Regions from separate parts of the Pseudoalteromonas sp. SR45-1 genome, predicted to be linked through region 2. Evidence: predicted binding sites of a transcription regulator. Region 2 holds the regulator's gene; the other holds the start of a gene.
The links. Region 2 encodes MetJ, which represses methionine synthesis genes. Its sites were predicted from a motif close to TAGACGTCTAGACGTCTA; they were not measured.
Positions count from the first base shown of each region.

Region 1: the regulator MetJ is predicted to act here: its motif matches at 13,300-13,317, upstream of metK (methionine adenosyltransferase).

Region 1 covers NZ_JACJDR010000010.1:126,077-142,193, reverse strand. The annotation lists gene mpl (UDP-N-acetylmuramate:L-alanyl-gamma-D-glutamyl-meso-diaminopimelate ligase) at 54-1,409, shown strand; gene H5089_RS12065 (flavin prenyltransferase UbiX) at 1,411-2,031, shown strand; gene H5089_RS12060 (ABC transporter ATP-binding protein) at 2,031-2,960, shown strand; gene H5089_RS12055 (ABC transporter permease) at 2,961-3,728, shown strand; gene H5089_RS12050 (tRNA (guanosine(46)-N(7))-methyltransferase TrmB) at 3,728-4,405, shown strand; gene H5089_RS12045 (GGDEF domain-containing protein) at 4,672-6,552, opposite strand; gene panP (pyridoxal-dependent aspartate 1-decarboxylase PanP) at 7,084-8,709, shown strand; gene serA (phosphoglycerate dehydrogenase) at 8,762-9,991, opposite strand; gene rpiA (ribose-5-phosphate isomerase RpiA) at 10,001-10,654, opposite strand; gene H5089_RS12025 (5-formyltetrahydrofolate cyclo-ligase) at 10,708-11,304, opposite strand; gene H5089_RS12020 (hypothetical protein) at 11,323-11,871, opposite strand; gene metK (methionine adenosyltransferase) at 12,047-13,198, opposite strand; gene tkt (transketolase) at 13,503-15,494, shown strand; gene H5089_RS12005 (pyrimidine/purine nucleoside phosphorylase) at 15,679-15,993, shown strand.
Region 2 covers NZ_JACJDR010000008.1:137,613-153,729, forward strand. The annotation lists gene H5089_RS10170 (PilN domain-containing protein) at 1-217, opposite strand, end outside; gene H5089_RS10175 (pilus assembly protein PilM) at 205-1,284, opposite strand; gene H5089_RS10180 (penicillin-binding protein 1A) at 1,415-3,907, shown strand; gene metL (bifunctional aspartate kinase/homoserine dehydrogenase II) at 3,971-6,316, opposite strand; gene metB (cystathionine gamma-synthase) at 6,486-7,733, opposite strand; gene metJ (met regulon transcriptional regulator MetJ) at 8,023-8,343, shown strand; gene H5089_RS10200 (malic enzyme-like NAD(P)-binding protein) at 8,408-9,649, opposite strand; gene rpmE (50S ribosomal protein L31) at 10,176-10,391, opposite strand; gene priA (primosomal protein N') at 10,622-12,808, shown strand; gene H5089_RS10215 (SPOR domain-containing protein) at 12,829-13,356, shown strand; gene hslV (ATP-dependent protease subunit HslV) at 13,436-13,954, shown strand; gene hslU (HslU--HslV peptidase ATPase subunit) at 13,966-15,294, shown strand; gene H5089_RS10230 (gamma-butyrobetaine hydroxylase-like domain-containing protein) at 15,357-15,731, shown strand; gene H5089_RS10235 (methyl-accepting chemotaxis protein) at 15,761-16,117, opposite strand, start outside.

The DNA.
Region 1 (16,117 bases), on a different contig from region 2:
CGCCATTAAACTTTGCATAGCTGTAAAGTGAGCATACGATTTAAGGAAAGTATATGCATATACATATTTTGGGCATTTGTGGCACGTTTATGGGCGGTATTGCAGCCATTGCTAAATCGTTGGGTCATAAAGTAACGGGTTCCGATCAAAACGTTTACCCACCAATGAGTACGCAACTTGAAGAGCTTGGCATTGAACTGACTCAAGGCTACGACGTATCTCAATTAGAGCCAAAGCCAGATATGGTCGTTATTGGTAATGCAATGAGCCGTGGTAACCCGTGTGTTGAATATGTGCTTGATAAAGGCCTGCCTTATACATCTGGCCCTGAATGGCTTAAGCATAACTTACTGCAAGATTCTTGGGTACTTGCGGTTGCTGGTACGCATGGTAAAACAACCACAGCAAGTATGCTTGCGTGGGTGTTAGAGTACGCAGGTTTAAAACCAGGGTTTTTAATTGGCGGCATAGTGCAAAATTTTGGTGTATCGGCAAAAGTGGGTGAAACGCCATTTTTTGTTATTGAAGCAGATGAATACGACACTGCTTTTTTTGATAAGCGCAGTAAGTTTGTACATTACCTCCCGCGTACACTTATCTTAAATAATCTTGAATTCGATCACGCTGATATTTTTGAAGATTTAAACGCAATAAAAAAACAATTTCATCACTTAATGCGTACATTACCTCAAAGCGGCAAGGTAATTTGGCCAAAGCAAGACGTAGCGCTTAATGATGTAATAGCACAAGGGCTTTGGAGCGAAAGCGAAACGCTAGGCGATGATTGGAGCTATGAATTAATAAAAGCCGATGGAAGTGAGTTTAATGTATTACTTAATGGCGAAAAGCAGGGCACTGTCTGTTGGCAAGCAATAGGCGAGCATAACGTTAAAAATGCGATTATGACTATCGCAGCAGCGCGCCATGTGGGTATAGCCATTGATCATAGCATTGATGCGTTAGGAGAATTTATTAGCCCTAAAAGGCGTATGGAGCTAAAGGCGGATATAAATAATATTAAAGTGTATGACGACTTTGCGCATCACCCAACAGCAATTAAAACTACGCTTGCAGGATTGCGCGCAAAAGTAGGCGATGAAAAAATTATCGCTGTTTTAGAGCCGCGCTCAAACACTATGAAAATGGGCGTGCACCAATATACATTATTAGATTCACTGCGTGATGCTGACAACGTACTCCTTTTTGAACCAGAGAATCTAAATTGGTCGCTAAAAGAGCAAGCAGATAAAGCAGGCATGCAGTGCTTTAGCAGCACGCAAACAATTATTGATACGGTGCTTGAAAATATTGAGCCTAATCAGCATATTTTAATTATGAGCAATGGCGGCTTTAATGGCCTTCATCAACACCTTGTTGATGGCTTAGCTGATAAATACAGCGGAGAATAGTGTGCAGTTTAAAGATAGAATTACGCTCGCTTTTAGTGGTGCATCGGGTGCGCCTTATGGGCTTAGGTTACTTGAAGTATTACTAGAGCAGCAATTTCAGGTCTACGTTCTCATTTCAAGTGCAGCACGCGTGGTGCTTGATACAGAATCAAATATTAAGCTCTCTGGAAATGAAGATAAAGCCACAGAGCAGTTAAGTACGCTGTTTAATGCCAAACCTGAACAACTAAAAGTATACGGTAAAGATAACTGGTTTAGTCCTGTGGCTTCGGGCTCTGCTGCTCCTAAAAAAATGGTAGTATGCCCATGTAGTGCCGGATCGGTTTCTGCAATTGCAGTGGGAGCGTCTGATAATTTATTAGAACGCGCCGCTGATGTGGTAATTAAAGAACGCGGACAGCTCATTTTAGTGCCTCGCGAAACACCATTTAACGAAATTCATTTAGAAAACATGCTTAAGTTATCTCGTTTAGGGGTAACAATTATGCCAGCCGCCCCTGGTTTTTATCATAAGCCACAAAGTATCGAAGACTTAGTTGATTTTATGGTGGCGAGAATTTTAGATCATTTAAACATTGAGCATAACCTAACAAAACGTTGGGGTTATGGTGAGGGTAAGTAATGAATAAGCAAAATATTGCTTTAAATATAGAAGGCCTTACCAAGGTTTATAAAAATGGTGTTGAGGCAATTAAAGGCGTTGATTTACAAGTTGAAGAGGGCGATTTTTTCGCTTTGCTTGGTCCAAATGGAGCCGGTAAATCAACCACTATTGGTGTTATTTCGTCACTTGTTAATAAAACAAAAGGCAAAGTAGAAGTTTTTGGCTGTGATATTGATACTCATTTAGAAGCTGCAAAAGCGCATTTAGGCTTAGTGCCGCAAGAGTTTAACTTTAGCCAGTTTGAAACGCTTAGCCAAATACTGGTTAACCAAGCCGGTTATTATGGTGTGCCACGTGGTGAAGCCCATAAACGTGCTGATAAATACCTAGCGCAGCTAGGTTTGTTAGAGAAAAAAGACAAGCAAGCTCGTACGCTTTCAGGCGGAATGAAACGTCGATTAATGATTGCACGCGCCCTTATGCACGAGCCAAAATTACTTATACTTGATGAGCCAACAGCGGGTGTAGACATAGAGCTTCGTCGTTCAATGTGGGATTTTTTACGCCAAATAAATGAGCAAGGCGTTACTATTATTTTAACCACACACTACCTTGAAGAAGCTGAGTTACTGTGTAAAAACATAGCGATTATTGATTCTGGTCGAATTGTTGAAAACACCACCATTAAAGCACTGCTTGCAAAACTTGATAAAGAAACCTTTATTTTAGATTTAAAAATGCCAGCAAACCCTGTCACGCTTGAAGGTTATAAGTTTACGATGACGGACGATCATACTGTTGAAGTAGAAGTCGCTAAATCACAGGGCTTAAATGCGGTATTTAGCGCATTAACAACCCAAGGAAATACAGTATTGAGTATGCGAAATAAAGCAAACAGACTAGAAGAGTTATTTGTAGGATTATTAGAGCAAGGGCGGGGCGAATAAATGTTTAAATATGGCGTAGCCTTAAAGAGTTTATGGATTAAAGAGTGTATTCGTTTTTTACGTATCTGGGTACAAACCTTAGTGCCGCCAGCAATTACGATGAGCTTATATTTTGTTATTTTTGGTAACTTAATTGGTTCACGTATTGGTGATATGGGCGGCTTTAGTTATATGGAGTTTATTGTACCTGGCCTTATAATGATGTCGGTTATTACTAATTCCTATTCCAACGTAGCCTCTAGTTTTTACTCAACAAAATTTCAAAAAAGCATTGAAGAGCTTTTAGTTGCACCTGTACCTAATTACATCATTGTACTGGGTTATATGGGCGGCGGTATGACGCGCGGTATTATGGTGGGCTTTATAGTTACTTGTGTATCGTTATTATTTGTTGATATTCAAATTCATAATATTTTTGTAATTATGGCGACCGTTATTTTAACCTCAGCTGTGTTTGCTTTAGGTGGCTTAATTAATGCAATTTATGCAAATAGCTTTGACGATATAAGTATTATTCCCACCTTTATACTAACGCCATTAACTTACTTAGGCGGTGTATTTTATTCAATTACGTTATTGCCAGAATTTTGGCAAAACGTATCGCAAATAAACCCTATTATTTACATGGTAAATGCATTTCGCTATGGCTTTTTAGGTGTGTCGGATGTTGATTTAAGTGTAGCGCTAGGTGTTATTTTGGTGTTTATTACGGTGTTATTTACTTTAGCGCTAACTTTAATTAAAAAAGGTGTGGGGCTAAGACACTAATGAGTGATGCAAATTCACGTAGTATTGTATCTAATCAAGCGGGTATTCACGAAAAGCTTGATGAAATAGTAAATAAGCATTTAGATGCTGAATTTAAAAAGCCAATAGCAGCGCATACCCAAGCCGCATTTGACGAGGTTAATGCTAAAGTACAAGCCTTTAGTGGCCCGCTTATTTTAGACTCGTGTTGTGGCGTGGGTGAAAGCTCAGCTAACTTAGCTAAGCGCCACCCTGATGCACTTATAATTGGTATTGATAAATCGTCGCACCGATTAGATAAGCATGATGTTGAATATAAGCAAACCGACAGTGGTCAGTACATTTTAGTGCAAGCAGATTTAAATGACTTTTGGCGTTTAGCGGTAGCCGCCAATTGGCAACCTACGCACCATTATTTGTTGTATCCAAACCCGTGGCCTAAATCTAAGCATATTCGTAGGCGCTGGCATGGCGCAGCTATTTTTCCATTTATTGTTAAGTTAGGTGGAAAATTAGAAGTGCGCAGCAATTGGGATATTTACGTTAAGGAGTTTGCTCGGGCGCTTGAATTAACAGGCAACCCTTGCGATGTAACACTTTATGAGTCAGACGATGCAATTACGCCTTTTGAGCGTAAATACTGGGCCAGTGGCCAGCAAAGCCACCGACTCGTTATAAACTTACCTAGGGCGTGTTGACCTTTCATGATTGATTTTGCAGCAGCATGTTTGGTTTTTAGGCAAGGCGGAGCCTATGTAGTGTGGTTATTCCCCATAAATAGGCGATAACGCAGCATAAAGACCAAACATGTGCTGCCCTTTGGGTTCTTTCTAGGGACGATTAACTCTTTGTTGCTCAGTTTTTACTTAGCCCACTAGGTTACAAACCTCGCGCCGCGATTTAATCGCCCCTAGATTGAACAAATTTCAATCCACAAAGCTCAACACGCCCTGGTTAAAGTAAGTTAAAGTGCTAATTCTTCTGTAACCGTATTAACATGTGGCACTGGGTGGGCAAAATAATTGCCTTGCATTAGTGTCACATTCGCCTTTTTAAGTGCGGTTACTATGGTTGTATTTTCTACCGATTCTGCCATTAATTGTAAACCAAGTTGATTAGCAAAGCTGGCTATATGCTCAATAAACAAGTAGATATCTTTGTCATTCACTATTTGCTTTATTAGTGCGCCATCTAATTTAATACCATCTACTTCAAGCTTAAGTACGTTTGATATATTTGAATAACCACTACCAAAGTCATCAATAATAACCTTAACGCCTTTCGTTTTAACCATGCCAATAAATGCTTTTACTTCAGAGAAGTTGGCAATAGCTTGGGTTTCTAAAAGCTCTAATGTGATATTACCAGGATGCGGGTAGCGCTTAAGTTCGTCCGCAATAAACTCACTTAAATTAGGGTCGAGCATATCTTGTGCTGTTATATTTAAACTCCAGCAAATATCGGTTTTTCTAAAGCGACTAACACATTGTGAAAATATAGTACGGGTAAGTATTCCGTCCATTCTTGAGCGGGTAACAACATTTAAAAATGCATCAGGTTTTAATACTTCCCCTTGCGCTGTTACCATTCGAGCTAAACATTCGTATTGAACGACCTTATTGGTATTTGTGTCAATAATGGGTTGAAAGTAAGGCACTATACGATTGTTATCAAACGCTTCTCGCACTTCTTTAGCCATTTCTACATTGTATTGATATTGCGTTTTTACATCGTGTAGCGCTTTTGAGTAGTTAACTACACTATGCCTGCCTTGTTTAGCTTGCAGCGCTGCTATATGAGCGTTTTCAAGTAGTAGCGATTTATTACCACTGGCAATACCTGCACATAGGGTTATGTAGATAAAAGGGTCAGTTAATACCGGTGTATTAAAGTTATATGTTTTTACGAGGTCGGTAAATTCGTCATTACTCATTTCCTTAGGCGCGAGTAATACTATTTTATTTGTTGCTAGTCTGTATATATGGCAATGCGTAGAGCTTCTAAGTTTAAAGTGAATAAGTAAGTTTTTCATTACCTTGTCACCCACTTCAGTGCCATAAAAACTGTTTATATCTTCTATTTCATTAACCCAAATAACGGCTAATTGCATGTGATGTGCATTACTTTTTTTAATAAAGTACTCAAGTGCAATATGATTTGAAAAACCAGTACTTGAGTCAGTTGCTAAAGACCGTTTTAGTAAATAAATATATATGGCGGCAACGAGTATCGCGATAAAAAAGAAGAAGCTAGCCATTGCAGCTGCTTTTGATACGCTTTCTTTAAGTTTCTCGTTTAAATCATAAATAGTTATATCGGCACCCGTTAAATAGGTATTGCCGTTGATTGGGTCAACGTAAGGAATAAAAATTGTTTTAAAGTGGCCCCACTGATCGCTCGATATTTCAAATACTGGCTCTGTTGAATAAAAAGCACTTATATTTGCATCGGTAGCTTCAGGGTAGAGATCTAAAAATTGAGTTACCTTGCCATTATTCTGATCGTCTTGCGTGTAGCTTGATGAGCTAAAAAGCACCTTACCGTCTTTTAAAATCATTGAATAGACATAAGCAATATCAAGTGCTTGAGCAAACTCAGAGAGTTGTTTACTTTTATCTTGATAGTAAGAAAAACTTATATTATCGCCTTGATTAACCGCACTTAAATAATCGTCACCTAAAATATGTTTAACGCTGGTGGCGGCATTAAGTAAGCGATTATCAACCGACTGCATTATTTCAGCACGCGTGGTTTGGTAAGTGTAGTAAACGTAGGTTAGCAAGCTTATTAAAAACAAGCTAAAGCCTGCCACTATCCAACTAACTTTGACTCTTCCTTCTGGCATATGTGTCCCTTTTTTGTTATCAAATTTATTATACCCAAAATAAGTAAATGCCCAATAAATAATTAGGTTTGGTAGAGTTTTAATTAGGGTCTGTTTATCTTTGCGGATTATAATTTGTTCAAACTAGGGGCGATTTAATCGCGGCGCGAGATTTGTAACCTAGTGGTCTAAGTAAAAACCGAGCAACAAAGAGTAAATAGACCCTAGGCAGAACCCTTTGGGCAGCGCCTGTTTGGCATTAATGCTACGTTATCGCCTATTTATGGGGAATAACCACACTACATAGGCGCTGCCCTGCCTAAATACCAAAAGACTGCTGCAAATTTAACCTTGAAAGATAAATAGACCCTAAATTATCATTTTTTTGTCATCGCTTTGATTGCTTTTATAGGTTTAAACGAGACATTTTAGTTATATTGCAGTAAAGTTAGCGCAATTTTTAAAGAAACACGATTGCTCCAAATGTCCTAATAAGTAGGCGTTTTTGATGGGTAAGCGCGTGTTTTAGATACACACACACTAGGTATTAAGATGGATCAAAAGCGTTGTGCCGTCGCCTCTAAAGAAAGCCTTAAGCGTATATTTACTGTACCTGAAGCGCCAGACTCAACTTTAAGCAAAATCGAGCTTGAAATTTCGAGTAATTTAGCAGGTTTTTTAAACGAAAATATAGCGGCAATTGAAAAACCATTACATGAAATAGAAAAAGATTTTCAATCGGCAGTGATCCCAGAAGATCCAACGTTTGTCTCTGCTTATGCCCAAGACATAATGGAGCAGCTTGTTGCACATTCTGTGCATACAGCTGCGCCTAGTTTTATTGGTCACATGACCTCTGCCTTGCCGCACTTTTTATTACCGCTGTCAAAATTGATGGTAGGGCTAAATCAAAATCTAGTAAAAATAGAAACATCTAAAGCGTTTACGCCTCTTGAGCGTCAAGTGCTTGGGATGATGCATCATTTAGCTTATGGGCAAGAAGACTCATTTTATTCTAAATGGATGCACAGTGCTAAAACCTCATTAGGTGCATTTTGCTCTGGTGGTACGGTTGCTAATATTACTGCGCTTTGGATTGCGCGAAACCGCTTATTAAAACCTGATGGCGATTTTAGAGGTATTGGCGCACAAGGCTTAATTGCTGGTATGCTGCATTACGGTTATAAAGGTTTAGCAGTATTAATATCAGAACGCGGACATTACTCATTAGGTAAATCGGTTGATTTACTCGGCATTGGTCGCGATAACTTAATTGGTATTAAAACCTGTGAAAATAATAAAGTTGATGTAGGAGCGATGCGTGAAAAAGCACGTGAGCTTGAAGCGCAAGGCATTAAAGTAATGGCGATTATTGGGGTCGCGGGAACAACCGAGACCGGTAATATTGATCCACTTGATGAAATGGCCGACTTAGCACAAGACATTAACTGCCATTTTCATGTAGATGCTGCATGGGGGGGAGCGACCCTTTTATCGAGTACGCACCGTCCTTTACTAAAAGGGATTGAGCGAGCAGATTCAATTACCATCGATGCACATAAACAAATGTATGTACCAATGGGAGCGGGTTTGGTTTTATTTAAAGACCCCGCTGCAACTGATGCAATAGAGCATCACGCTGAGTACATATTACGTAAAGGTTCAAAAGACTTAGGTAGCCACACGCTTGAAGGCAGCCGACCGGGTATGGCAATGTTAGTACACGCTTGCTTACGTGTTATTGGTCGTAAAGGTTACGAAATGCTGATTGATCGAAGCATCAAAAAAGCACATTACTTTGCTGATTTAATTAAGGCTGATGAAGACTTTGAGCTTATTTCGGAGCCTGAGTTGTGCTTATTAACGTATCGTTATGTACCTAAGCAAATTAAACAAGCAATAGCCGATGCAGATGCTGCAACTCGGTTAGATATTTTTGCTTCACTGAACCGTTTTACTGCCAGTATGCAAAAGCGTCAACGCGAGTCTGGTCGCTCATTTGTATCACGTACACGCTTAACGCCTTCTAAATACGACAATCAACCAACGGTTGTATTTAGAGTGGTTCTTGCTAACCCGCTTACCTCAGGCGCTATTTTAAAAGAGATATTAGCTGAGCAAAAAGAGTTGGCTGCAACAGATCCGGTATTCAAAAAATACTTGAGAAAGTATATGTAATCTAAATACAAAAAAGGGTCCATAAGGACCCTTTTTTAATATCAAAGAATGGTTAATGTAAAATACGTGCTCTAATTGTACCCTCAACAGCGCTCAGTTCTTTAAGTGCTACTTCAGATTGATCTGTATCAACATCAATAACTACATAACCAATAGATGCGTCTGTTTGTAGGTATTGCGCAGCAATATTAATACCGTGCTGTGCAAACGCTTGGTTAATTTGCGTTAGTACACCTGGGCGGTTGTGGTGTACGTGTAATAAACGGCTACGATTAGCAAGCTCAGGTAGCGATACTTCAGGGAAGTTAACCGCAGTAATAGTTGAGCCATTATCTGAATATTTAGCCAATTTACCCGCTACTTCAATACCAATGTTTTCTTGCGCTTCTTGTGTAGAACCACCAATGTGCGGCGTTAAAATAACATTGTCGAATTGGCGCAGTGGCGATACAAATTCTTCATCGTTAGATTTTGGCTCAGTAGGGAACACATCGATTGCTGCACCACTTAGTTTTTTCTCTGTAAGCGCTTCTGCAAGAGCATCAATATCAACAACAGTTCCGCGTGATGCATTGATCAAAATAGACCCCTGCTTCATAACTGCAAGTTCTGCTGTACCAATAAGGTTTTTAGTTTGCGGGGTTTCTGGTACATGTAAGCTAATAATATCAGAGCGTTGTAACAGCTGAGTAAGGTTATGAACTTGTGTTGCATTACCCAGTGATAACTTATCTTCGATATCGTAAAACTCCACGTTCATACCGATATTTTCAGCCATAATACCTAGCTGAGTACCAATGTGACCGTAGCCAATAATACCTAATGTTTTACCACGTGCTTCAAACGAACCATTTGCTGTTTTTAACCAGCCACCACGATGAGCCGCTGCATTACGCTCTGGAATACCACGTAATAAAAGTAGAATTTCGCCAAGTACAAGTTCAGCAACTGAACGAGTATTAGAAAATGGAGCGTTAAATACAGCAATACCACGTTCGCGTGCAGCATCTAAATCAACTTGGTTTGTACCAATACAAAAACAACCAATAGCAACTAGCTTTTCAGCTGAGTCTAATACAGCTTGGTTAATATGAGTACGAGAACGAAGTCCTACAAAGTGAACATCTTTAATGCGCTCTTTAAGCTCGTCCTCAGGTAAGGATGTTTTAACGTAGTCGATATTGCTGTAACCGTTACGTTTTAGCGTTTCAACAGCGCTTTGGTGAACACCTTCAAGCAAGAGAATTTTAATTTTGTCTTTTGCTAACGATACCTTACTCATAACCTCATCCTATTTAATTTGTGGCCCATTTTTGGTACCGATAATCACTTTATCAGCACCTCGCATCGCAAATAGGCCGTTGGTAACTACGCCAACAATTGAATTTATTTGTGTTTCAAGTTGTTTGGCATTGGTAATTTTTAAGTTAAATACATCTAATATAACGTTACCATTATCGGTAACTACGCCTTGGCGATAAACAGGGTCACCACCAAGTTTTAATAATTCTCGTGCAACGTAGCTGCGCGCCATTGGAATAACTTCCACCGGAAGCGGGAAGTCGCCCAATGTATCTACCAGCTTTGTGTCATCAACAATACACACAAACTGTTTTGCAACTGCTGCTACTATTTTTTCACGTGTTAGCGCTGCGCCGCCGCCTTTAATCATTTCGTTTTGAGCGTTTATTTCGTCAGCGCCGTCAACGTATACATCTAAAGCATCAACGTTATTAAGTTCAAACACTTCAATACCTAACGCTTCCAAACGTGCAGTTGACGCTTCTGAGCTTGATACAGCGCCTACAATAGTGTCCTTTACTGAGCCAAGGGCATCAATAAAGTGATTAACAGTAGAGCCTGTACCGACACCTACAATGGTGTTTTCTTTTACAAACTCGAGTGCTGCCCAAGCAGCTGCTTTTTTTAATTCGTCTTGTGTCATTGCTTTGTGCTCATGTATGTCAGAAATATGCGGTTAGTAACCAAAATTAAATGTTACCAACAGTATGTTTTATCTGGGGTGATAATGGTTTTAAGAGGTACGTCCCATGACTCGATTGGTAGAGCATCAACTTTTTGGCATTCATGTGCAAGGCCAATTAGTTGTGGTTTTTGCCAATTTTGTTCGTGTAAACGCGCCAATGTCCGGTCGTAAAACCCACCTCCCATTCCTAGGCGATTACCTTGTTTATCAAATGCCACTAATGGCATAAGGAGGTAATCAAGCGCTGGTAATGGGCATATTTGAGAGCAGTTCAGCTTAGGCTCCAAGATACCATAGCGATTTGCCCTCATGGGTGAGTTTTTCTCATAGCGCTGAAATAGTAAATTAGCGCCATTGAATGGGTGTATTATAGGTAGATAAACAGCATGGTTTAAGTTCCATAATTCTTTAATTAACAATGAAGTGTCTAGTTCTCCGTCGTTACTTGAATAAATGGCAATATGCTTTGAATTCGTTGTATTTTCGCTTTTTAAGTGTTGAATAAAATTCATTTTTAGCGATTGCGCAGCAATTATTTGCTGATTATTTGACAAGTTTTTACGGGTGTTACGAATTTCAGCTCTTATTTGTGCGCGTTTATTGCTCATTAAACTAATTAGCCATTTTTAAAAAGAGAATAAATCGGGAAAAATTAAAAAAACAGCCAGTACGACTAGCAAAATGGTGGCAGTTGCAATCAATGAATATAAAAGTAAGTTACTGCGTTTTTTAGGAGTCGCTAAATCCTCATCTAGCATTAGGTCGTCATTTTGCCATTCGTCTACACTTTCGTCTGGTGTATTTAATTGAGCTTCAGGAAGGCGTTGCTCTAGCTCATCTAGCTTTTCTTCAAGGCGTATTAAGCTGCTAGTGATGTAATCAAGTGCATCAAAAATACGTTCATCACGTTGGTTGTTATTTGCAGCTGCGGGGGAGCTATTTTGAATCGCATTTGAAACAGCTTGCAGCTTACTTTTAATACCTAGGCTTGCTAATAACTTAGTCTGTTTTAACGCTTTGTCTTTATCGCTTGGCGCAAACAGCGGCTTACCTTTAAAAAAAAGAGCTACTTTTTCATCTGACGTTTTTAATTTTGCAGCTAAGTTTGCGCACGCTGTTTTTATGTCAACGTTATCGGCAAGTCCTGCAAATATAACGCGAAAGTTATCGGCCATTTAACTATCCCTAAAGCTTTTATAATGAAATGAGTATATACCTAAAGTACAAAAGAATTCGAGGTTGATTTTATAGTTATTTTGTAGACGTACTACAAACAATGTAACTGATAAGTTTTAGATACAAAAACGGCCCTATTAAGGGCCGTTTTTAATTTACTTCAACACTTTTAGCTTAAAGGCCAGCAGCTGCACGAAGTGCATCAGCTTTATCTGTACGTTCCCAAGGGAATTCGTCACGACCAAAGTGGCCGTAAGCCGCTGTAGGAAGGTAGATAGGGCGCTCTAAATCAAGCATTTGAATTAAGCCGTAAGGGCGCAGGTCAAAGTGTTCACGAATAAGTTCGATTAAACGGCTTTCTTCTAACTTGCTTGTACCAAACGTTTCAACGCTGATAGATGTAGGCTCTGCAACACCGATTGCGTAAGAAACTTGTAATTCACATTTATCAGCAAGGCCAGCCGCAACTACGTTTTTAGCAACGTAACGTGCAGCGTATGCAGCTGAGCGGTCAACTTTTGATGGATCTTTACCAGAGAAAGCACCACCACCGTGACGAGCCATACCACCGTATGTATCAACGATGATTTTACGACCTGTTAAACCACAATCGCCCATTGGTCCGCCAATTACAAAGCGACCCGTTGGGTTAATGAAAAATTTAGTCGCGCTTGTAATAAGCTCTGCAGGAAGTACCGGCTTGATGATAGTCTCCATCACCGCTTCTACTAAATCTTTTTGCGAAATGTCTTCGCTGTGCTGAGTAGATAGTACTACTGCATCAATACCTACTGGCTTACCATTTTCGTATGCAAAAGTAACTTGAGATTTTGCATCTGGACGTAACCAGTTAAGCTCGCCGCTTTTACGTACTTGCGCTTGGCGCTGTACTAAACGGTGTGAGTAAGTAATTGGCGCAGGCATTAGTACTTCTGTTTCGTTACATGCGTAACCAAACATAAGACCTTGGTCGCCAGCACCTTGTTCTTCTGGGCTAGTACGGTCAACACCTTGGTTAATGTCAGGAGACTGTTTACCAATAGTGTTTAAAATTGCACATGAATCTGCATCGAAACCCATGTCTGAATGCGTGTAGCCAATTTCACGTACTGTTTTACGTGTAATTTCTTCAATATCAACCCATGCGCTAGTAGTGATTTCACCACCAACCATAACCATACCTGTTTTTACGTAAGTTTCGCACGCAACACGGGCATGAGAGTCTTGCTCTAGGATAGCATCAAGTACCGCATCAGAGATTTGATCGGCGATTTTATCCGGATGACCTTCAGAAACTGATTCAGAAGTAAATAAATGTTTTGCCATTGTAATTCTGCTCACAAATATTGCGCTTCACAAACGTCGGTATTAGCGCTAAAAAATTAAGGGGCGTATTTTATCGAAAACAAAACACCTTGCATAGTGTTTTTACGCCTAGACGTCTAAATAAAATTACTAATAACTTTTTGGTCTTAAAAAATATTCATAATGCCTCACTTTTATAGGGTTTTTAATTGCACACAGCCCCCACAATAAGTAAGAATGGTCGATATAAACAAACCCAAGTTACTTGGGTGCATAAACAAACACATAAATACCCGCGCAAATACACATAAAGGTAGGAGAATTCATGCCATCTCGCAAAGAACTTGCAAATGCTATTCGCGTCTTGTCAATGGACGCAGTACAAAAGGCCAAATCTGGTCACCCTGGAGCCCCTATGGGCATGGCTGATATCGCAGAAGTATTATGGCGCGATTATCTAAAACACAACCCAACAAATCCAGAGTGGGCTGACCGTGACAGATTTATTCTTTCAAACGGCCACGGTTCAATGCTTATCTATTCTCTATTGCATCTAAGTGGTTACGACTTACCACTGGACGAAATTAAAAACTTCCGTCAAATGCATTCTAAAACACCAGGTCATCCAGAATATGGTTACGCACCAGGAATCGAAACTACTACGGGTCCATTAGGTCAAGGGATCACAAATGCCGTAGGTATGGCAATTGCCGAAAAAGCACTTGCTGCACAGTTTAACCGCGAAGGTCACGATATTGTTGATCACTTTACCTATGCATTTATGGGCGATGGCTGCCTTATGGAAGGTATTTCTCATGAAGCTGGTTCACTTGCAGGCACATTAGGTCTGGGTAAACTTGTTGCATTTTGGGATGACAACGGCATTTCAATCGATGGTGAAGTAGAAGGTTGGTTTACAGATGACACGCCAGCTCGCTTTAAAGCATACGGTTGGCATGTAATTAGTGGTGTTGATGGCCACGACAGCGATGCTATAAGTGCTGCAATTGCAGAAGCTAAAAGTGTTACCGATAAACCATCACTAATTTGTTGTAAAACAATTATTGGTTACGGCTCACCTAATAAATCTGGTAGCCACGATTGTCACGGTGCACCACTAGGTGATGACGAAATTAAAGCGTCTCGCGAATTCTTAGGTTGGACTGGCGATGCGTTCGAAATTCCTGATGATATTTACGCACAATGGGATAGCAAAGAAAAAGGTCAGCAGCTTGAATCAAGCTGGGACGAAAAATTTGCAGCATACGCAAAAGCATACCCAGAGCTTGCAGCTGAATATAAGCGTCGTATTAATAACGAACTGCCTGGCGATTGGGCTGAAAAATCTCAAGCGTACATTGAGCAATTACAAGCAAACCCTGCAAACCCAGCGTCTCGTAAAGCATCGCAAAATGCATTAAACGCATTTGGTCCGTTATTACCAGAATTTATGGGTGGCTCAGCCGATTTAGCAGGCTCAAACTTAACAATTTGGGATGGCTCTAAAGGTTTAACACACGACGATGCAAGCGGTAACTACATTTACTACGGTGTACGTGAGTTTGGTATGTCGGCAATTATGAATGGTATTGCCCTTCATAAAGGCTTTATTCCTTACGGTGCTACGTTCTTAATGTTTGTTGAATATGCAAAAAATGCCGTACGTATGGCTGCATTAATGAAGCAACCAAGCATTTTTGTATACACGCACGATTCAATCGGTTTAGGTGAAGATGGTCCAACTCACCAACCAGTAGAGCAAATTGCAAGCATGCGTTTAACGCCTAACTTATACAACTGGCGCCCATGTGACCAAGTTGAGTCGGCAATTGCATGGCAACAAGCTATTGAGCGTAAAGACGGTCCTACATCGTTAATCTTTACTCGCCAAGGTCTTGAGCAACAAGCGCGTGACGCACAGCAATTAAGCGATGTTAAAAAGGGTGGTTACATCCTTAGCTGTGACGGCAATCCTGAAATTATTTTAATTGCAACGGGTTCTGAAGTGCAACTAGCACAAGATTCAGCAACTGAGCTACGCAGCCAAGGTAAAAAGGTACGTGTTGTATCTATGCCATGTACTGATGCCTTTGAAGATCAAAGCGCAGAGTATAAAGAAAGCGTATTACCGGCATCTGTTACACGCCGCGTAGCAGTAGAAGCAGGTATTGCTGACTACTGGTACAAGTACGTAGGTCTAAATGGCGCAGTAGTAGGTATGACTACCTTTGGTGAGTCGGCACCTGCTGGTGAGCTGTTTGAGCACTTTGGTTTTACAGTGGCAAACATTGTAAGCAAAGCAAACGAGCTTTTTTAATCGCTTTGATTAAATAAAGTAAGTAATTGAAAAACCCGCACATGTTGCGGGTTTTTTTATGCCCTAACATGAAGCAACTTCACCTTGAACAATGCTGCTTTCCTTGCAAGAAAGTAAGCTATCAGGCAAGGTAGTGCGATAAAATTTATAAATAAAAATCTTAAATTAATAGCAGGAGCTAAAAATGCCAAAGTTCGATAACGTAAGTGTAGTAAAAAAAGCCAATGTATATTTTGACGGAAAAGTGTCGAGCCGTACCGTTATTTTAGGTGATGGCGAAGCGAAAACTTTAGGCTTTATGCAACCTGGTGAGTTTGTTTTTGATACAAACCAAAAAGAATGCATGGAGCTTTTAGCTGGCCAATGGGATATTTTATTACCAGGGGCAAGTGAGTGGAAAACATTTAACGCAGGTGAATCGTTTAATGTTGATGCAAATGTAAGCTTTAAAGTAAAAGTATCTGATTTTGCTGACTACTGTTGTTCGTACACAGATTAATCAATACAGCTAGACGTCTGAAAGCCCATGCACTATGGGCTTTGCATAAACTTTGCACAACGCATGATTTAAATCACCAAAAACCGCAAATAAACCTCAAATATCTCTCTTTTTTCCTTGTGTT
Region 2 (16,117 bases):
TTCGTATTTCACTTATTTTTTTATCTAGCATGCTAATTTCTGAGCTTAAATAATTATTCTTTAAGTTTTGACCGTCTTTTAAGGCACTATAAAAAGAGCTTAATAAATACATACTTGCAAAACAAAGTATAACGACACCAACAAGTATAGTTACAAATTTCTTTTTCGATTCTTCGCGTTGTGATTCACGCCAAGGCAGTAGATTTATATGTGGCATGTTGAAAAACTCCTTAATGCCAACCCTGTTGCAATTGCAAACTGCGTTTTGTGACGCTGCATTATATTACGGTCTACCTTTGGGGAAATTTCCATATTTACAAAAGGCTCTGCAACAACTGAGTGGATACCGAGTTCTTCAATAAGCAATCGGTCGATACCTTTTATCATCGATGTACCGCCCGTTAATACAATATAATCTATTTGCTCTTTACCGCTGGTTGTTAAAAACATTTGCACAGCTCTGCGAACTTGTTGAAGTAACGAAGTTTGAAAAGGGGCTAATACTTCAAAGGTATAGTTTGGCGGTAAATCACCTGATGTTTTGCCTATTTCGGCTTCATCAAAGCCTTTATTATAATAAGCAACAATACTATTTGTATATTGATCGCCACCAAAAACTTGGTCACGGGTATAAATGGTTTCCCCAGCTTGCACAACACTCACAAGCATTAAAACTGCGCCAATATCGACCACAGCCACACACTTATTAAATGCATCGCTAGGTAATTGTTGATAGTAAACGTCCATAGCACGGCTCAATGCGTAGCTTTCTACATCTACTATTTTGGCCTCTAAATTTGCGGCTTCTAAAGCGCCCACCCGTGCTTCAACACTCTCAGTACGAGCAGCCGAAAGCAAAACATTCATTTTGCTAGGATCGGCCTCATTCGTCGAAAGCTTCTCAAAATCGAGGCTCACTTCATCAAGTGGGTAAGGGATTAAACTATCAGCTTCAATTTCAATTTGCGATTCAAGTTCAGCATCTGTTAACGATACATCCATGAAGATCACTTTTGTAATAACTGTTTGGCCAGAAACAGCCACTGCAGCAGATTTTAACGACTTCGGTAATTTTTTTCTTAATTTTGTAATAACGTTACCAATCGCTTCAATATCTTGGATTGTGCGCTCACTCATCGCACCTTTTGGCATCGGCTCAATTGCAAGTGCTTCTAGTCGAAATCCAGTTTCAATTTCACGTAAAAGCACCGCTTTGATAGAGTGCGATCCAATATCAATTCCTACCATCATCGGGGACGGTTTTTGAAATAGTTGACTTAGCATGTTTCAACTTGGCCTTTGTTTTAATAATAAACAAGTTATAATTTTTATCTGAAAAAATATTATTCATTTTTTAATCAATATATACTAGCAGTCAAAACTCGCAATTGGGAGTCCATTTAGGGAAATATAAGTGATTTTATTAAAACGAACTTTACAATTTTTTATCATTTGTGTGTTAATTGGTCTGATCACTTTGGTCAGTCTTTATTACTACGTTAAACCTGATATCCCCAGTGTGCAAGTTTTAAAAGACGTGCAATTACAAACTCCTATGCAAGTATTCACAAAAGATGGGCTTTTAATCAATCAATTTGGTGAAAAGCGTCGTATTCCAGTGACTATTGATGAAATTCCTCAAACACTCATTAATGCATTTTTAGCGACAGAAGATAATCGATTTTACGATCATATAGGCATAGATCCTATAGGTATTGTGCGTTCGGCTATTGTTCTTATATCTACCGGCGAGAAAAAACAAGGCGCAAGTACTATTACTATGCAGCTTGCTCGTAATTTCTTTTTAACTCGCGAAAAAGCATATATTCGTAAAGTTAAAGAAATATTTATAGCGCTACATATTGAAGGTGTATTAACAAAAGACGAAATTTTAGAGCTTTACCTTAATAAAATAGAATTAGGTAATCGCGCTTTTGGTATTGGTGCTGCAGCACAAGTTTATTACGGTAAGGAGTTAAAAGATTTAACACTTGCACAAATGGCGATGATTGCAGGTTTACCGAAGGCCCCTTCAGCTTTAAACCCAATTCGTAACCCAACGCGTGCAAAAGCACGCCGAAATGTTGTTTTAGGGCGTTTATTAACTGAAAATTATATTACTCAAGAAGAATATAACGAAGCAACGAGCCAACCTATCACCGCTTATTTTCATGGTGCTGAAATAAATTTATACGCCCCGTATATTTCTGAAATGGTGCGCGCTGAAATGGTCTCGCGTTATGGAATAGATAAAGCTTACAACTCAGGTTTTAAAATTTTCACCTCGGTAGAGTCTAAAGTTCAAAAAGCAGCGCAAAACGCACTTGTAAATAACTTACATAATTACGATATGCGCCATGGTTTTAGAGGACCAACAGATGTTTTATGGGACCCTGAAACACAACCTGCTTTAACTGAGCAACAAATACTCAATAAATTACAAAGCGTAAATGAGTTGGGTACTTTGAAAGCAGCAGCCGTGCTTAGTGTTAATGATAAAACAGCGTCGGTATTACTTAAAAGTGGCGAGCGCACAACTCTTACTTGGGATAACTTAAAATGGGCGCGTAAATATATTACTCGTTACCGCCAAAGTTTTGCTCCAAAAGCAGCTACAGATATTTTAACGCCAGGAATGCAAATATGGGTGCGTAAAAATGAAGATGACAGCTACTTACTAAGCCAAATACCAGAAGCATCAAGTGCTATTGTGTCACTCGACCCACAAGATGGAAGAATTAAAGCTATTGTAGGTGGTTACAGCTTTGAACAAAGTCAATATAACCGAGCGGTACAAGCAAAGCGTCAAGTAGGTTCTAATATAAAACCTTTTATATATTCAGCAGCACTTGAAAAAGGTTACACGCTTGCGTCTATATTAAACGATGCTCCTATAAACCAATGGGATAAAAGCCAAGGCGTAGCATGGCGTCCTAAAAACAGCCCTGCTGTATATAATGGTCCGATAAGAATTCGCCGTGCCTTAGCACAGTCTAAAAACGTTATTTCGGTGCGCTTACTACGCGGCGTTGGATTACAACGTACAGCTGATCATTTATTAAAGTTTGGCTTTAAAGATTCAGACATTAATCGCAGTGAATCACTAGCACTGGGTAGTGCTTCCATTACTCCACTTGAACTTGCCCGTGGCATGAGTGCATTTGCCAATGGTGGCCACTTAATTGAACCTTACTTTATTTCAGAAATTCAAGATGCTTACGGTAATGTATTGTTCAAAGCAAACCCTGCCCTTGCCTGTGACGAAGAGTCTTTACCAACACATAATGAATTCTCACTTCATAATAGTAGTGATGAAGTGGAGCCAACAAAAAAATGTGCACCGAGAATTATTTCTAAGCAGAATGCTTTTTTAATTGCTGATGCAATGCACAGTGGTATTTGGGGCGGCGGTAGTTGGGCCCATAAAACGGGTTGGAGTGGTACAGGTTGGCGCGCACAAGCTTTAGAACGTCGTGATCTTTCGGGTAAAACAGGCACAACTAACGATTCTGTAGACACCTGGTTTAGTGGTTTTAACAGTAAAGTAATGACTTCTGTGTGGGTGGGCTTTGATAACCCAGGTAACGCTCTTGGTCGTTCTACGTACAATAACAACTTAGATAGCAGCCAAATATCTGGTGCTGAATCGGGGGCTAAAACAGCGCAGCCTGCATGGATTGAATTTATGAAAGCCGCACTTGAGGGAACACCTGAAGCGCCAATTGAGCCACCTGAGGGGCTTGTTTCGATTCGTATTGATTTAGCCACTGGTTTGCTAAGCCACAAAAATGACTACACCAGCCGCTTTGAATACTTCGAAAAAGGCACTGCACCGACAAAGTATGTGCTATCTCAGCCAAACGATATATTTGAAGAAGACACAAAAACCGAAGAAGAGCTATTTTAATAATATCTCTGTAATACAAAAACGGCAGCTTATTTAAGCTGCCGTTTTAATTTAAATAATCGCTTATTTTAAGTTTTGAACAAGCCAATATAAGTCAGAGTGTACACCCGCAGCGGTTACTTCTTTCCCAGCCCCAGGCCCCTGAATCACAAGCGCGTTATCACTATACCATTTGCTATTAATTACAAAAATATTATCGCCAGGTGTAAGGTTTGCTAACGCATTCCCATTGGGCACATACGTAACTCCTACTTTAGCGATAACTTCAGTTTTTGTTATATCTAATAGGCCTGTGTATCTCAGTACTGAGTTATTAGCTTTTGCTGTATCAGCATGCTCTTCAATGAACGCATCTAGCTGGGCTTTATTGTTTAGAAAGTCTTCCCAGCTTCCTAGCACAAGATCGCCGGGCATTAATGCCGATAAGCTAATATCATCAAGCTCAAGCTCTATACCTAACTCTCGGGCTAAAATAAGTAACTTACGCTGCATATCTCGTCCAGATAAATCCTCGCGAGGGTCAGGCTCTGTGAACCCCATTTTCTGAGCTTCTAATACCAACTCAGAAAAAGCAGTGGTACCATCATACTTACTACATAACCACGAAAGCGTACCCGAGAACACGCCTTCAATACGCGTAATTTTATCACCACTATTTTGCAAATCAGCCAAAGCAAAATTGATAGGTAAGCCTGCGCCTACACTTGTATTATATCGCCAATGTAAATTACGTTCGCCAAGGTTACTACGAAGTGCTTTATACCAAGAAGTCGGTGCTGTACCTGCATATTTGTTAGCACTAATTAAATGACAATCTCTGTCTACAAAATCTGTATATAAAAAGCTAAACTGCTCACTTGCAGTAATATCAATTAACACTTTATGTTCGTAGTCAAGCTCGCTTATCGCATTAAGTAAATCCGCAGTTTCATAGCTATTCGCCTCATGCTGCCATTGAGTTTTCCATTGCGATATATTTATGCCACTTGCATTAAATAACATATGTTTAGAGCGAACCAGCGCTACCAATTTAATACTAAAGTCGCCTGATAAACGCTCAAATTGTGCCGATAACTGCTCAATAAAAGCATCGCCTACATTGCCAAGGCCCGCAACTATAACGGCTATTTCTTGGCCTTTATTGATTAGCTTATCGTGTAAGACGCTTTGTATATCGCTATCTATAAATTGGTCTGTTAGTAATAAAACATAACCATTATCTTGATGCACAAAACGCGGTTTTATAGTCTGCTCAGCTAATACCTCTAAAGCTTGCAGTTTTAGTACGCTAACGTCTTGCTCAGGGGCAACAATTGCACAGCCATTTAAATTTGACTCACTAATATTAGCTCTACCAGCAAAGTAATTAATAACTTGATATGTTTGTGCAGCCGGTACTACTAAATACACTTCACCATTATGGTTAAAATGATGAAGGCTATGCTGAATAAGCTGACTAACGCTTGCGACCTCACCTTCACTTAATCCTTCAACCATTAACAAATCAACATTTTGCAGCGTGGTTATAAAGCGCTTTTTCTTTGCTGAACCTTCTTTTACTATATCTGTTGGGCTTGCTTGCACATCAAAACTACTACGAACAGCTAGCTTAATATCGCTGTTTTTAAGTGGCGATAGTGTTTTTGCATGTAATACAGGGTTACCCAAACGAGCTAATAAATTAGCTTGTCCGCGACAAATTTTGCCGTACTTAATCGCCTTTTTTACCTTTCGAGGATCAGTGCTAAACACACCCTGTGTATCGGTCCAAATACATACCTGCTTAGCATCACAGTAATTTGCAAGTAGTGTTGCACTATAATCGCTACCGTTGCGTCCAAGTGTTACGGTCTCACCTTTCGTATCGGCGGCAATAAACCCAGTAACAATATTTATCTTATTAGGTAAAATTGACTGTCGACATTGCTGCGCATTTTGCGCATGCATTAATTCACCATCGTTTAAGGTAAAAAGACTACGGGCATCTTGAGCACACGCCTCAATATTTAGCTGCTGTAAATAAGTAGCGAGTAAACGTGCTGACCACAGTTCCCCATGCGCAAGTAACGCAGCCTCTTTTAGCTGCTCAGCTTGAGCAAGTTCTGCAATATTACTAAGCTCGGTATTTAGTGTTCTAAGTGCGCAGCGCTTTAAATCAGCTTGTAATAACTGCTCAATTAAATCGCTTTGATGGTTATTTAACTGCAGTAAAATATCAGCGACAGCTTGCGTGTCTTGCAGTTGATAACTTTGCCACAACGACACAAGTGTATCTGTAGTTTTACCTGCAGCAGATACCACAACACAGTCGCCCGGCTGAGTATGCCCAATAATTATTTTAGCTACGCTTTGATAGCGCTCACTAGAGCTTAAGCTTGAACCACCAAATTTATGTACACAATTGACCATATTTATACCAATTCGCTTAATTAAGTTGTCTATTTTGAGGTAAGAAAACCGTATCGATAACAAGGCAAAAATTTCGTTATTTAGTTGTTCTATATTAGGAATTTTTAACGATGTTATCGTGCGGTTTAATCCCTCAAATTGATTAGGTATTATTGCGGATTGGTATTAATTACCAAAGCGCTGGACGGGCTGCACTTAATTTAACGTTTCCACCAGAAGTGCCAGCACCTTTGCCTACACGGCCAACATTTTTATTTTGCCCTGGTTTTACAAGTTCAAATACTCGTTTAAAGTCAGCTATTAAATCGTGTATATCTTCAATCCCAACCGAAATACGAATAAGCGTATCGCCCACACCCGCTTCTAAACGTGCCTTTGCCTCCATACCTGCGTGCGTCATAGTTGCAGGGTGACAAATTAAGCTCTCTACGCCACCTAGTGACTCAGCTAAACTAAACGTTTTAAGGCTAGTTAAAAATTCTGCCGCGTCGTTTATATCGCCTTTAATATCAAAACTAACCATGCCACCAAAGCCAAGTTGTTGTGCTTTAGCAAGTTCATGTTGAGGATGCGACTCAAGTCCAGGATAGTAAACTTGGCTTACAAAATTGGAACTTTCAAGGTACTCAGCTATTGCTAGCGCATTTTCTTGGTGCTGCCTTAAGCGCACATTTAAAGTACGTAGACCACGAAGCGTTAAATAACTATCAAAAGGGGCGCCCGTAATACCAATATTATTTGCCCACCAAGCAAGCTCATCACCAAGCTCTTGTGTTGCAGCAATAACAGCGCCGCCCACTACATCTGAGTGCCCGTTAATATATTTAGTAGTTGAATGCACCACAATATCTACACCAAACTTAATAGGGTTTTGTAAGGCAGGAGACAAAAACGTGTTATCTGCGGCAACCAATGCACCGCATTGCTTAGCAACATCGGTAACCGCTTTAATATCGGTTAAACGAAGTACTGGGTTACTTGGAGTCTCTATCCAAATAAGCTTAGGTTTAATTGCTAAAATTTGTTGAAGGCTTTCTTCTTTTGTTAAATCTAATACTTCAAGCTTCAATAGTCCGCGTTTTTGTAACGATGTAAATAAACGATAGCTTCCACCATAACAATCATGTGGAATTACTAACGTGTCGTCACTGTTAAGTAGCTGAGTAGCTAAATGCACGGCAGCCATACCAGTGGCCGTAATTATGCCACGAGCGCCACCTTCAAGCTTAGCAAGCGTCTCTGCTAAAATATCACGATTAGGGTTACCACTGCGGCCATAATCATACTCACGCTTAGTATCAAAGTCGGCAAACGAATAAGTCGTTGATAAATAAATTGGCGGCACCACTGCACCATGATGTTTATCAGCATCAACGCCGTTACGTACAGCAATGGTCGCTTTGTTTTTTTCGCTCATATTCGTCACCTGATTAATTTGGATGTTTAGACGTCTAAAAGAGTAAGTTATCCGTTTTAATAAGTCAAAGTATTTTAAAGCTCTAGATGGCTAAAGTTAGGTAAGGCGTTTGCTAGTATCACATTTTAGCTCACAAAAGTGAGCTTATTTTTACATTCCAAATAGGCTTATTAAGATAGATCGGTATCTATTATTTGACTATCTTTTTTAAATCGATAGAATTTCACGCATATTTACACGCTTTTTATACCGTGTGAGAAATTAATAATCTGAGGCAACGATACATCTTATGGCTAAATGGAATGGTGAGTATATTCACCCATACGCAGAACACGGGAAAAAATCAGAGCAAGTTAAAAAGATCACCGTTTCGATCCCACTAAATGTATTAAAAGTTTTAACGGATGAGCGTACGCGTCGTCAAATCAACAACCTTCGCCATGCAACAAATAGTGAATTGCTATGTGAGGCGTTTTTGCATGCATTTACTGGTCAACCTTTACCAAATGACGATGACCTACGTAAAGACAACGCAGAAAAAGTACCAGAAGAAGTTAAAAAGATAATGCAAGAAATGGGTTTAGAAGTGCCTATTTTAAACGAAGAATAAATCATTACCTTTTTAATCAAAAAACCTCAGCATTGCTGAGGTTTTTTTGTTTAAGCGTTATATATTACGCCATATAGTTTTCAGGCAAGTCAATTTGCGCAACACCCGACTCTACCGCAGCAAGTGCTACAGCTTTAGCTATACGCGGTAGTAAACGCGGATCCATTGGTTTTGGAATAATATACTGCGCACCAAACTCTAGCTTATCTACGCCTGCGGCTTTTAAAACTTCTGCAGGTACAGGCTCTTTGGCAATACTACGAATAGCCTCAACTGCAGCAATTTTCATTTCATCGTTAATCGCGCTTGCACGTACATCAAGTGCACCACGGAAAATAAACGGAAAACATAAAACATTATTTACTTGGTTAGGGTAATCAGAGCGCCCTGTTGCCATAATTAAATCATTGCGTGCGCCGTGTGCAAGTGCAGGATCGATCTCTGGATCTGGGTTTGAACATGCAAACACGACCGGCTTTTCTGCCATTAGTTTTAAATCTTCGGCAGCTAACAAGTTAGGACCCGAAACACCAACAAACACATCAGCATCTGCAATTACATCTTGCAATGTGCGTTTATCGGTATTGTTAGCAAAAAGCTGTTTATATTCGTTTAAATCATCGCGACGAGTATGAATAACACCTTTGCGGTCAAGCATATAAATGTGTTCACGCAGTGCACCACACTTAATTAACAGTTCCATACACGCAACTGCAGCAGCGCCTGCACCTAAACATACAATTATTGCATCTTCAATTGATTTACCTTGTACTTCTAGCGCATTTAACATGCCGGCAGCCGTAACAATGGCGGTGCCGTGTTGGTCGTCATGAAAAACAGGAATGCTACAACGCTCTATTAATGCTTTTTCAATTTCAAAACACTCTGGTGCTTTAATATCTTCAAGGTTAATACCACCGAATGTGTCAGCAATATTGGCCACCGTGTTAATAAAGTCTTCTGTTGTTTTGTGCTTTACTTCAATATCAATAGAATCAAGCCCTGCAAAACGTTTAAACAATAACGCCTTGCCTTCCATTACGGGTTTAGACGCTAAAGGACCTAAATTACCCAAGCCCAAAATTGCAGTACCATTAGTGATAACCGCAACCATGTTACCTTTACCGGTATATTTATATGCATTTGCAGGATCTGCGGCAATTTCACGTACAGGCTCAGCGACACCTGGGCTATAAGCTAGGGCTAAGTCTTGAACTGTTTCAGCTGGTTTTGTTAGCTCAATGCTAATTTTACCAGGTACGGGATGTGAGTGATAATGTAGTGCTTGTTCACGAAAGTCAGACATAACGCGATGGTATCCTGCAATTTAAGTTAAAGTGAGAGGTGGAGTCTTGGGGTACGATACCCTTATTATTTTTAAATTCCAAGCAATATCAGGTCTATCCTGTTATATGCTATATCCTTTAATTTTAAGAGGTTTTTCAGTAACTTTGCAGGATTATATAAACATTTGATAAATAAAAATTCATCAAAAAAGTAAGTTTTGAGGTGCGTTTATGTCTATTACAATATTAAAAAAATGTATGTTTAACGGATCATCATAAACTTAAAATAACAGCCTACTACACTACTTTAAAAACAGATAAGCCCACGTTAGCTACTTTTATCAACCTAGTTAAAATTTGTACTATTTAAAATATAGAGAATATCTATCGATTTGTCTGTAAAGGTTTATGCATACTCAGAATAAGAATAGGAAATAGTTATGCAAGGTGTGATGTAGCTCGAGCAAGCTAAATAAGATAAGAAGTGGTAAATTTTAGACACAAAAAAAGCACCCTAAGGTGCTTTTTTTAACTAAACAGCAATAATTACTTCTTGCTGCTAAGTGCACCGAAGCGCTTGTTGAAGCGATCAACACGGCCGCCAGTGTCTAAAATCTTTTGCTTACCAGTGTAAAACGGGTGACACGCAGAACATACGTCTAAGTGAATGTCTTTACAAAGAGTTGAGCTAGTTTCGAATTTGTTTCCGCATGAACATGTTGCAGAAATTACTTCGTACTTAGGGTGAATACCTTCTTTCATAGGAACCTCTAGTTAAGGCCGCATCGCTCTCCAAACCCGAAGTCTGGCACCATACGTCGTTAAAACAAATTTGTTGGTGGCGGATTTTATCCAACAACCTTCCCCTGCACAAGTATTTATTTATCTTTTCGCTAAAAAAGTGAACAATCTCTTTCTCAAGTACTATTGCTAGTAGGTTTTTAGCGGTATTTTTAGTACATTACAGCATTAATTTTACGGGTTGAGTTGTTATGAGTTTTGTTGAAGTTGCTATTAAAGTCCCGCTTCCACGCACCTTTGATTATAAAATAGAAGAGCAGCTCAGTGGCTTATCAACCCCAATACTTCCGGGCATGCGGGTTTTAGTGCCTTTTGGTAATCAAAAAAAAGTGGCTGTTGTTCTGGGCATTAAAAACAGTACCGACGTCCCTTTAAATAAAATTAAGAATATTATAGAGGTAATAGACGACACCCCTATTTTAAGTGCCCAACATTTAGAACTCCTTAGCTTTACTGCCCGCTATTATTGCTATCCCTTAGGCGAAACTATTCACATAGCGCTACCGAGTGCACTTCGCCAAGGTGAATCGCCAGATAAAACCAGTATTAACATGGTTGCTCTGACAGAAAAAGGCTCAAAAGTACCGTCATTAAAAGCCAAAACACAACTCAATTTATTAAAGCAGTTGTCGCAATCGGGGAAATCATCGTTAACCGAATTAAAAGCTCTTGGCTTTAGTAAAAAAACAATAGATAGCCTAATAGATAAAGAACTCATTACGCAAACTATTGAACACGATAACCAATGGCAAAGCGTTGCACCAACTGTCGGTAGTAAACCTGTACTTAATAAAGAACAAGCGGTTGCCTGTACAGCAATAAATCAAAGCAATGGATTTAGCAGCTTTTTATTAGAGGGCGTAACTGGCAGTGGTAAAACAGAAGTGTATTTACAGTGCCTAGAAGAAGTATTAAAACGTGGCGAGCAAGCATTAGTATTAGTGCCAGAAATAGGCTTAACGCCACAAACTGTAAACCGTTTTCGTCGCCGCTTTCCTGATACACCCATTATGCTTTGGCATTCAGCCCTTACCGACAACGAGCGATTGCAAACATGGCGTTTTTGCGAAAAAGGCAGTTGTGCAATAGTTATAGGCACACGTTCGAGTATTTTTCTGCCATTTTTAAAACTCGGTATGATAGTTGTCGATGAAGAGCACGATTCATCATTTAAGCAACAAGATACCCTTCGTTACCATGCTCGTGATTTGGCCGCATACAGAGCTTTTCAGCATAAAATACCACTTATATTAGGCAGTGCTACACCCGCACTTGAAACACTTCACAAAGCAATTAATAACAAATATCAGCTACTAAGTTTAACCGAGCGCGCGCAAACTGCGACAGATAACCAATTTAAGTTACTCGATATGAAAGGCCAACCCGACCAAGCAGGTATTGCACATGCAAGCCTTGCAACTATGCGCCAACACTTAAATCGCGGTAAACAGGTTATGGTTTTTTTAAATCGCCGAGGTTTTTCACCCACTCTTATTTGCCATGAATGTGGCTGGCTAAGTGAATGTAAACGCTGCAGTACCAGCGCCACATTTCATAAAGCGATTGGGCAAATGATTTGTCATCACTGTGGCGATCAATACCCTGTTCCTCACCAATGTCCTGATTGTGGAAGTACGCAAATATTTCCAAATGGCAAAGGTACAGAGCAAATTGAAGAGTTTTTATCGACCGAGTTTCCAGATACACCCGTTACTCGCATAGACCGCGATTCAACTCGCCGTAAAGGCAGCCTTGAAAAAGCACTAGATGAAATAAACCTAGGCGGTGCACGCATTTTAGTTGGCACACAAATGCTTGCCAAAGGCCATCACTTTGCAGATGTAAGCCTTGTTATAATTTTAGACGTAGATAGCGGTTTATACTCATGCGACTTTAGGGCGACAGAGCATTTAGCACAGTTAGTTACTCAGGTCGCGGGGCGAGCTGGGCGTTCAGGGGAACCTGGCCAAGTATTATTACAAACACACTTTCCAGAACACCCGCTTTTACAAGACTTAGTTAATAATGGTTACCAAGACTTTGCTCGCTTTGCACTGAGTGAACGCGATGATGCAGACTTACCACCCATTACAAATATGGCTATTGTCCGTGCACAAGGACACAGCATTAAGCTAGTCGTCGATTTTTTGACGGATTTGGTTCCTGTGAATGGGGTATCTGGTATACAATTGCTCGGTCCGATCCCTGCTCCACTTGAAAAAGTCGCAGGTATGTATCGTTTTCAATTACATATTCAAGCGCAAGATCGCCGCATATTACATCAGTACCTTGCGCAAATGGTTGATTATTTAAGTTCAAGTAAACTTGCACAAAAAGTACGCTGGAGCTTAGACGTAGACCCTATAGACATGATTTAGGTTAAGGCCAAAATAACACCATGGCACAGCACGATTACATTAACAAAAAGCCTGCAGGCAGAAACAGTAAAAAAAACGCACCCGCTAAAAAACCATTTCCTATTCTTTTAGCTGTCATAGCCATCTTACTCGTCGGTGGTTTTGCTTATACATTATGGTTTATAAAAAGTAATGCAGATCCAAAACTTGTCGAAAAACAAGCAAACCCCACTGCGCCCGCAAAAGTAGAAGTGGTTATTCCACGCACACCAGAGTTTATTAAAGAAATTAGAAACCACGAGATTCAAGTTGAAGTGAAAGAACTTGAGCAAAAAGGTCCTTACGTTATGCAGTGTGGTTCGTTTAAAACCCACGCACAAGCGGAATCGCTAAAAGCTAAAATAGCATTTGCAGGCCTCATTTCTGAAATAAAACAGGCTGAAGGCAGCAATGGTACTTGGTATAAAGTGCGCTTAGGCCCATATAAAACCAAACGCCAAGCCGAAAGTGATAAAAACAAACTTAAACGTGTAAAAATAGTCGGCTGCGGAATTTGGGGCTGGACTTGAAAATAAACCATTCACCCATATAACCTCTTCATAATCGTTTTTTACGAGTTGCCTCTGCAGCTCGATGATGAGGAATAACATGACTACTATCGTAAGTGTACGCCGTGGCGACAAGGTTGTAATTGGCGGCGATGGCCAAGTGTCTCTTGGTAATACCGTAATGAAGGGCAACGCCCGTAAAGTTCGACGTCTTTATAATGGCAAAGTAATCGCTGGTTTTGCCGGCGGTACTGCTGATGCCTTCACTCTTTTCGAACGCTTTGAAAGCAAATTAGAAATGCACCAAGGAAACCTAACTAAAGCCGCAGTAGAAATGGCTAAAGATTGGCGCAGCGACCGTGCACTTCGAAAACTCGAAGCGCTGCTCGCTGTAGCAGACGAAACAGCCTCTTTAATTATTACCGGTAATGGCGATGTGGTTCAACCTGAAAACGACCTAATTGCAATTGGCAGTGGTGGTAACTTTGCACAATCAGCTGCAACCGCCCTTTTAGAAAATACAGATTTAAGCGCTCGTGAAATAGTAGAGAAAAGCTTAACTATTGCAGGCAACATCTGCGTATTTACTAATAACTTCCAAACAATCGAAGAATTATAATAGGAACTATCATGTCTGATATGACCCCAAGAGAAATTGTTCACGAGCTAGATCAGCACATTATAGGTCAGGCTAAAGCAAAAAAAGCAGTGGCTATCGCACTTCGTAACCGCTGGCGCCGCATGCAACTCAAAGAAGATTTACGCAGCGAAGTAACACCAAAAAACATTTTAATGATTGGTCCAACCGGTGTAGGTAAAACAGAAATTGCCCGCCGATTAGCAAAACTTGCTAACGCACCCTTTATTAAAGTAGAAGCGACTAAGTTCACTGAAGTTGGCTATGTTGGTAAAGAAGTTGAGACTATCATCCGCGATTTAGTCGATGTATCAATTAAAATGACTCGCGAACAGCAGACTAAGAAATTTAAACATCGCGCCGAAGAAGCAGCAGAAGAGCGCATTTTAGATGCCCTTTTACCACCAGCGAAAGATCAATACGGCGAAACGCAGCGTGATGATAACTCATCAACTCGCCAAGCGTTCCGTAAAAAGCTACGTGAAGGTCAGCTAGATGATAAAGAAATTGAAATCGATTTAGCACAAGCACAACCAAACGTAGAAATTATGGCGCCTCCTGGTATGGAAGATATGACCAACCAGCTACAAAGCATGTTTCAAAACATGGGCGGCGATAAGCGCACTAAGCGTAAACTAAAAATCAAAGAAGCCTTCAAACTATTAACGGAAGAAGAAGCCGCTAAATTAGTAAATCCTGAAGAGCTAAAAGAACAAGCTATTTTTGCAGTAGAGCAAAACGGTATTGTGTTTATTGATGAAATAGACAAAATTTGTAAGCGCGGCGATTCTTCAGGTCCAGATGTGAGCCGAGAAGGTGTTCAGCGCGACTTACTACCGCTAATTGAAGGTTCAACTGTAAATACTAAGCACGGAATGGTTAAAACTGACCATATGCTGTTTATTGCCTCTGGTGCGTTTCAGATGGCAAAGCCATCAGATATGATCCCAGAGCTACAGGGCCGCTTACCGATTCGAGTAGAACTTGAAGCACTTACTGCAGATGACTTTAAACGCATCCTTACAGAGCCTCATGCATCGCTTACCGAGCAACAACGAGAGCTGCTTAAAACTGAGCAGGTATCGATTGAGTTTAGCGACGATGCAATTGAGCGTATTGCCAAAGCAGCTTGGCAAGTTAACGAGAAAACCGAAAACATCGGTGCTCGTCGTCTACACACTGTAATGGAAAGATTGATGGAAGAAATTTCATACGATGCTTCTGAAAAAGCCGGCTCGTCATTAGTAATCGACGCCGCTTACGTTGAAAAACACTTAGGTGCACTTGTTGAAGATGAAGACTTAAGCCGCTTTATTCTATAAAACGAATATAAACGTTATACTAAAAGCCTCCAGATTGGGGGCTTTTTAATGGGATATATTAAATGAAACACGTAACAAAAGTGCATTACCACAGTGTAAGTAAAAATCTAGATGTTTACTTTGATGATGACAGTAAAGCTGTATTTGGCTGTGAGTTTTTACGTGTACACTCCCCTTCAGCTGAAGTGCAGGGCCATGGCTCTGGCCCAATGAAGCTAGTACTTAATAAGCAAGCTGTAGGAATAAAAAGTATTGTACCTGTTGGGCATTACGCACTTCGTTTAGATTTTGACGATGGCCATAACAGCGGACTATTTAGCTGGCGCTACTTTGAAAAACTACAACAGCAACAAGATACATTGTGGAGTGAATATTTAGCGCGGGTAACTGAACACGAAAAAAGTAAAGATAGCGTGCCTATAAAATTTGTTCCTTAAACTTTATAGGCCCGTTCTATTAAGCGTTATTAAACCTTAAATTTATCAATTGCAGTGAACAGAACGCGAGCCTGCTCAGAGACCTCTTCACTTGTTTGCGCATTGTTAGCAGCATGTTCAGTTGCGTCTTGTGCAATATCGCGAATTCTTACTACATTTTTATTAACCTCTGATGCCACTTGGCTTTGCTCATCAATAGCAACTGCTATTTGAGAGCTCATTTCCATTATTGTTTGTACATCTTCAGTAATTGCGCCTAATAGCTCACCTGCTTTAATTGCTTGCGAGGCACTTTCATCACCTTGAGAGCGACATTTGTGCATAATACTCACCACTTCTTGAGTACGCTGCTGTAAGGTACTTATAATACCTTCAATCTCACTTGT